Linked DNA regions of Methylomonas sp. 11b. The protein of the gene in region 1 interacts with the protein of each later gene in a pairwise test. Links are inferred from orthologs where the notes say so. Each region holds a gene or a part of one and is shown on either strand. Other genes may lie near its edges.

What was found.
Region 2: the proteins of panC (region 1) and METH11B_RS0100110 interact in binary tests that used the Escherichia coli proteins (3 or more experiments, as listed by UniProt). The link is inferred for Methylomonas sp. 11b from one-to-one orthologs.

The regions. Positions count from the first base shown.
Region 1 is NZ_KI911557.1:3,396,897-3,400,526, reverse strand. What follows is about bases 707-3,602. They hold panC (pantoate--beta-alanine ligase), read left to right. Parts: upstream 707-1,676; coding sequence 1,677-2,528; downstream 2,529-3,602. Other genes in these bases: fliW (flagellar assembly protein FliW), read right to left, coding at 3,054-3,512; panD (aspartate 1-decarboxylase), read left to right, coding at 2,627-3,007; panB (3-methyl-2-oxobutanoate hydroxymethyltransferase), read left to right, coding at 863-1,672; folK (2-amino-4-hydroxy-6-hydroxymethyldihydropteridine diphosphokinase), read left to right, coding at 707-866. Also shown: polynucleotide adenylyltransferase PcnB, read left to right, coding at 1-376; more of folK, read left to right, coding at 363-706. UniProt on the Escherichia coli protein: Catalyzes the condensation of pantoate with beta-alanine in an ATP-dependent reaction via a pantoyl-adenylate intermediate.
Region 2 is NZ_KI911557.1:16,799-20,363, reverse strand. What follows is about bases 363-3,193. They hold METH11B_RS0100110 (NUDIX hydrolase), read left to right. Parts: upstream 363-1,441; coding sequence 1,442-1,945; downstream 1,946-3,193. Other genes in these bases: dmeF (CDF family Co(II)/Ni(II) efflux transporter DmeF), read right to left, coding at 2,778-3,193; METH11B_RS0100100 (class I SAM-dependent methyltransferase), read left to right, coding at 2,156-2,815; METH11B_RS0100115 (TetR/AcrR family transcriptional regulator), read right to left, coding at 744-1,373; lplT (lysophospholipid transporter LplT), read left to right, coding at 363-805. Also shown: more of lplT, read left to right, coding at 1-362; more of dmeF, read right to left, coding at 3,194-3,565.

The DNA of each region.
Region 1 (3,630 bases):
CTATCAGAACGCCGCCAACGAAGTGCTGACCAGACAAATCAAGGTGACCGCACTACCGCGCCATATCACCCAATCCATGCGCGAAGTGTGGTTCTTGCAGAACAAGTTCTCCAGAACGGTTGGCCCCCGGCCTTATCGTTTGCTGGAGCAGCCCAAATTCAGAGCGGCGTACGACTTTTTGCGGCTACGCGCGGAAACAGGCGGCGCCGATCCGGAACTGGTTGAATGGTGGACAGGTTTTCAAGAAGCCGATGACGCGGAGCGGGAAAGAATGACCGCGCCGCCAAAATCCGGCGGCGGTAAACCCCGTAACCGAAAAACCGGCCGGTACCGTTCTCGAGGCAAACCAGCCCCCGTCGGCAATGACGCTAGCTAAGTCAGCTGCCGAGGCCTATATTGGCTTGGGCAGCAATCTCGAAGACTCTGTCGATCATGTCAATCGGGCCAGGCTGGAAATTTCGGCCTTGCCGGGCGTGGCCGAAATTGCCTTTTCTCCCTTGTACCGTAGCACACCGGTTGGCCCGCAAGATCAACCCGATTATGTCAATGCGGTAATGCGAATTTCTACTGAGTTGGAGCCCCTGGCTTTGCTCAGACAATTACAGCAAATCGAAAACCAGCATGGCCGGCTGCGCAGTGTGCGTTGGGGAGCTAGAACGCTGGATTTGGATGTATTGCTTTACGCGCAACAGAGCATTAATGAACCGGACCTGATTGTGCCGCATCCGGAGTTGTCCAAGCGCGCCTTTGTGCTGTACCCCTTGGCTGATGTGGCCAGCAGCGATTTGAAGATTCCGGGCCTGGATTCATTGTCGCAACTCTTGGCAGCTTGTCCACCCGACGGCTTGCGGAAAATAACCGCATGAGTTTATATGCCGATACCTTAAAAACGCTGACTATCAGTGATCTGGCGGCGATGAAACGAGCCGGTGAGAAAATCAGTTGCCTGACTGCTTACGACGCCAGTTTCAGCGCGCTGCTGGACCGGGTCGGCATCGATGTACTGCTGATCGGCGATTCATTGGGCATGGTGATTCAAGGGCATGGCAGCACTTTGCCGGTCACGGTGAACGATATGGTGTATCACAGCCGTAGCGTGGCAATGGCCAGAAAGCGAGCTTTTATCGTTACCGATTTACCGTTTGCCAGTTATGCCACGCCGGAGCAAGCATTGCTTAATGCGGCAAGCTTGATGCAGGCTGGCGGTGCGCAAATGGTTAAACTGGAAGGCGCCAAGATCGACGTCATCCGCTTTCTAGCTGATCAAGGCATTCCGGTCTGCGGCCATCTGGGTCTGTTGCCGCAATCCGTAAATCGCTTAGGCGGTTATAGAGTGCAGGGGCGTGAAGAACAGCAAGCCCGGCAAATTGTGGCGGATGCGGAAAAAATCGAGCAAGCGGGCGCCGGTCTTTTAGTGTTGGAATGCGTGCCAGCGCAGCTAGCCGCCGAAATAAGTCAGCGGCTGAGTATTCCCACTATCGGCATCGGCGCTGGTGTTGATTGCGATGGCCAGGTGTTGGTGCTGTACGACATGCTGAATATCAGCACCGGCAAGCGGCCGCGCTTTTCCAAAGATTTTATGGCCGACGCCTCCAGCATAGAAGAGGCGGTGCGCCTGTATCATCAAGCGGTAAAATCCGCGCAGTTTCCAGCATCCGAACACAGTTATTAAGCGTATGCAAATAGTCACCAGCGTCGCCGCGTTGAGAGAGGTAATCCTGCAATGGCGGCAAAACGGGCAAAGCGTCGGTTTCGTGCCGACCATGGGCAATCTGCATGCCGGGCATATCAAACTAGTTAGCACCGCGAGGCAAGGGGCCGATAAAGTGGTGGTCAGTATCTTCGTCAACCCCACGCAATTTGGACCGAACGAGGATTTTGCCAGTTACCCGCGCACCGAACAGCAGGATCAGGAAAAACTGCTAGCCAGCGGTGCTGATTTACTGTTCTTGCCGTCGGTGACTGAAATGTATCCGCAAACCACGCAAACCGGTATTTCAGTCAGCGGCTTGTCGGCCCTGCATTGCGGGGCCAGCCGGCCCGGGCATTTTGACGGCGTGGCATTGGTGGTTTGCAAGCTATTGAATATGGTGCAGCCCGATGTGCTGCTGCTGGGGGAGAAGGATTTTCAACAGCTGACGCTAATTCGGCAAATGGTTGCTGATTTGAATATACCGGTTACCGTCCAAGGCGTGGCAACGGTTCGGGAAGATGACGGTCTGGCGATGAGTTCTCGCAATGGCTATTTATCCGAACAACAAAGACAACAGGCACCTAAGCTCTATCAAGCCTTGTGCGCAGCGCGCGATGATATTTTGGCAGGCTATGACGATTATCCGGCGGTGGCTGAAAAGCAGCGGCAGAATCTGCAACAAGCCGGTTTTGCCGTCGATTATTTCAGTATCTGTCGTAGCGCGGATTTATTGCCTGCCTACGCTAGCGACTCTAATCTGCTGATTTTGGCTGCTGCCAGACTGGGCAAGACGCGTCTAATCGATAACCTCTACTTTTCTAAAACAAGTATCTGACGTTACTGTTTTTTTGCCTGTAAAAGCTAATGCTTAAATTTGATAGCAGGGTTAAATTCAGGCATAATCGCCGGCCCTAGTATTCGACCTTGTTTACCATGAACATAAACATGCTTAAAGCTAAGTTACACCGTGCGCGGGTAACGCATTCCGAGCTGGATTACGAAGGATCGTGTGCTATAGACGGCAAAATTTTGGATTTTTCCGGGATTAGGGAATACGAGCAAATCCATATTTATAACATTAACAATGGTCAGCGCTTCACCACATACGCGATTCGCGCCGAAGAAGGTTCCGGTGTGTTTTCGATTAACGGCGCAGCTGCAAGGTTGGCGTGTCCTGGCGATTTGATTATCGTCTGCGCGTTCGCTAGCCTAGATGAGAAGGAACTGAAGAACTACAAGCCGACTTTGGTGTATTTCGACGGCAACAATCATATTAGCCATTCCAGTCATTCCATTCCTGTTCAGGCCGCCTGATTTAAATAACCGCCGGCGACTCAGTCTCCGGCGGTTATTTGCATTTTTAAGCTTCCGATACGTCTATTTCGCTGACTTTCTCGGTCAGGGTGATGCTTTGCTCAATAGCCACCAATACTTTTTGCATGCCGATGCGTTTGTTGGCGTTGATCAATATCGGCGACTTGATTGAGCCTTTGATAGTCGGCTTGCCGTTATCCTGCTCGTTGTCCTTGTGCAGTAGAATTAAAATCACCAACTCGTCGCCCGGCTCTATTTGCAACAGCGCTTCTTCCGGATCAGTTACCGTAAAGTTGTAATTGATGTTGAAATTGGCCGGATGCGCCGCGGAAAAGGTTAGCTCCGCGTTATCGACCGATTGCAGCCAAAACACTATTTCGCTGCCTTCCTGATGAAATAACTTAAAGCGGGTCTGATCTTCGAAACCGGGTAGGCCGCGCGGAAAATTGATGATAGTGTCCGGATTGATGTCTTGGTTGCCTAACAATTTCGATTGAATTTCCATAGTCCCGCCCGTATTCGTTGAAGTCTAAGTTAACAGCATTAATCAATGCACCAATGTATAGCACGGAAAGGGGTATTTGCAATGCGGATTGTCGGTAACTACCAGGTATTCTTGCTTT
Region 2 (3,565 bases), 3.4 Mb from region 1 along the record:
CAAAGCCAATAGCTGGATAGAAGGTTCGACAATTCTGGCTATATTAACTGGCATGGTGGTCGGGGCCAAACTGGCCGATCATTCCACCACTTGGGCCTTGATTGCCACAATAGTCTTGTTTTTGATTTCCGCTGCAACCACCCTATTCTTGCCGATTGGTTTGCGTAAAACGCCACCATCCGGCTCGAAAGTCAGGCTGTTCTACTTGGAAGTTAAAACTTTTCTGGCGATGCCGCGCTCACGGTTCGCAGTGCTTGGCGCGTCCTTATTCTGGGCGGCTGCTGCCAGCGTGCGGGTCATCATCATCGCCTGGGCGCCGTTGGTGTTGATGACGCATAATGCCAGCGACATAGCCAATCTGACGCTATTTTTGGCTATCGGCATCATCGCCGGTTCGGTCCTGGTCCCGCGCTTGATTCCGCTGGAACATTTACGTCGCGCTCGAATCCCGGCCTATTTGATGAGCATCTTTATCATCGCCCTGAGTTTTACCGAGGCGGTTTGGCCGGCGCGTTTTGTGTTGTTTTTAATGGGTATGGCCGGCGGCATGTTTATCGTACCGATCAATGCGGCACTTCAGGACCTTGGTCAACAAAGCATAGGCAGCGGCGGCGCGGTAGCGATGCAGAATTTTTTCCAGAATGTGGCAATGTTATTGTCGGTCGGCGGCTATACCCTGGCTGCTGCCGAACATGTAACACCAATTGCCGCGCTAATCGGCCTGGGTTTGCTGCTGCTGGCGGCTACTTTTCTGGTGGTTTGGCACTTACCTGAAGTGGAGCAAGCGCCTTCCAACCTTGAATAAAGGCTTGCACTAGCAAATCCACGCTTAGCTTGGATGCTTCAATATCGCTGACTTGCGGTTTGGCGGTTAGAGACAAAATACAGATCCCATGCACGCCGCTCCACAAGGTTCTGGCAGCCAGCCGGCTTTGCTCGGACGAGCTACTTGGCGTAAGCTGTATAAACAACACCTCGACAATGGCAAACATCTGCTCCACTTTTTGTAGATACCAGTCAGGCTGAGGCTCCTCACTCTGGATATCGAAGATCATTCGCCAGCGATTGAAATGCTGGGCGGCAAAATTTAGATAGGTTTCCGCCAAGATAAGAATATTTTCCTCGACGCTGGCGGACGGTACGCAGTGGAGCAATTGTTTAGCCAACTCGTCCAGTGTCCGGCCTTTGACGTGGGTCAGCAAATCGTTCATATTGGCAAATACCATATAAATGCTGCCCACCGTATAGCCAATTTCCATCGCGATTTTACGCACCGTCAGGGCGCTGTATCCGTCCTCTATAACGATGGTTTCTGCGGCGACCAACACCATTTCCTTGATTTGTTCCTGACTATGTTCGCTTCTTCTTGCCATATGTTCTCTGCGACATGCACTAAAAACAGCTACCATACACGACCTTGCCTCAGGAATCGATAGTTTACATGCACAACGAACTTCTCGATGTCGTCGATAAAGACGATGCCGTTATTGCCCAACAACCCAGATCAGTGATTCACGCCAACAGACTGCGTCATCGGGCCGTGCATATTCTGGTTTTCAACGATGCGGGCCAGTTGTTTCTGCAAAAGCGCTCAATGAAAAAAGATCTGAACAAAGGCTTATGGGATACCTCAGCGGCAGGTCACGTCGACGCCGGCGAAAGCTATGCCTGTTCCGCGCCGCGTGAATTACAGGAAGAATTGGGCGTATCTGCCGAGAGCCTGGAAGGCTTATTCAAACTGGAGCCTAGCACCGATTTAGGTATGGAATTTATTCAGGTCTACCGCTGCCGGCATAACGGACCGTTTGATCTGGCGACTGATGAAATCGATGAAGGTTGCTGGGTGGATCAAGTTATCTTGGACGAGCGAGTAGCCGCTAATGATCCGACTTTGACACTTACATTCAAAATTATCTGGCAACAGTTTAGGAATATCGCAAACTAAAATGTATGCCGATATTCATGATGATTGCCACGTCAGCGATGAAATGAAAACGCGGGTAAAACAAGAAAGTGGCGGAGCGGACGGGGCTCGAACCCGCGACCCCCGGCGTGACAGGCCGGTATTCTAACCAACTGAACTACCGCTCCGCAGTAGAGAGCGGCGCATTCTACAGCATATCACCCACGCGTCAAGCAAAAGCCCAAATTAATTATGCCGGCACTATCCTGCCCACTCTGTAATAGTCTCAATACCCATCATTTTCACAGTGACTCCCAACGCGATTACAAGCGTTGCCAGAATTGCTTACTGGTATATGTCGATTGCACACAGCATTTATCGCCAAGCCAGGAAAAGGCTATTTATGATCTGCATCAAAACTCCATCGACGATCCGGGCTACATTGAATTTTTATCGCGCTTGGCAAACCCTCTGCTCGAAAGATTGCCGAACAATTCTGCAGGCCTTGACTACGGTTGCGGCCCCGGTCCGGCGCTCGCAAGACTGTTAAAAGCCCAAGGGCATCGAATAAGTGTCTACGATCCCTTCTATGCGGACTTTCCTGAGCGCCTGCACCAAACCTACGACTTTATCGTCTGCACCGAGGTGGTAGAGCATTTTCGTGCGCCAAAACGCGAATTCGACGCACTATTTGAGTTATTGAAACCCGGCGGCTGGCTGGGCATTATGACCAAATTGGTCATTGATGCCGAAGCCTTTGCCAAATGGCATTACAAAAACGATCAAACCCACATCGCTTTTTTTTCGCGGCCAACATTTCGTTGGTTAGCAGCGCATTACCACTGCCAAATTGAATTCATCGGCAACGACGCGATTATTCTGCAACGCAATCCTCGCCATTACAACGATTGACCTCCACGGTGATGTGGTCGAGCTGCGCGAATTTGGCCAATAGATTCTTATAATAACTGGGCGATTTTGGCTGCTGGGTGACCAAAACCACGATTGCCGCATAATGATTCGCACTAACGGGCCAGACATGCAGATCGCTGACACGGCATTCGCCGTCATCCTCCAGCACAGCTTGTATGGCTTGGGTAAATTTAGGGTTCATGGCTTGGTCCAACAAGACCGGACTAGTTTCTTTGATTAAACCGTAAGCCCAAACCAGGATCACTGTCGCGCCGACGAAACCCATCACCGTGTCCAGCCATACCCAGCCGTAATATTTGCCGGCAACCAAAGCGACGATGGCTAATACCGATGTTAGCGCGTCGGCCATTACATGCAGATAGGCAGCCCGTAGATTGTGATCCTGATGATGGGGACGATGATCGTGCTCATTGTCATCGTGATGGTCATGGTCATGGTCATGGTCATGGTCATGGTGAGAATTATGCCCGTGTCCATGGTGATGATCGTGATGGTCTCGTAATAACAACGCGCTTAATAGATTGATCAGTAAACCCACTTGCGCGACTAAAATCGCCTCGTCAAAGCGAATGATTTCCGGCATTAGCAGCCTTTGTACCGAGTCGGCAATCATCACCAAGGCTACCATAGCCAATGCTATCGAACTGGCAAATCCGCCCAACACGCCGACCTTGGCTGGACTAAACGCGAAGGTTTGGTCATCCTGGTGGATACGGCTGTAACGGTAAG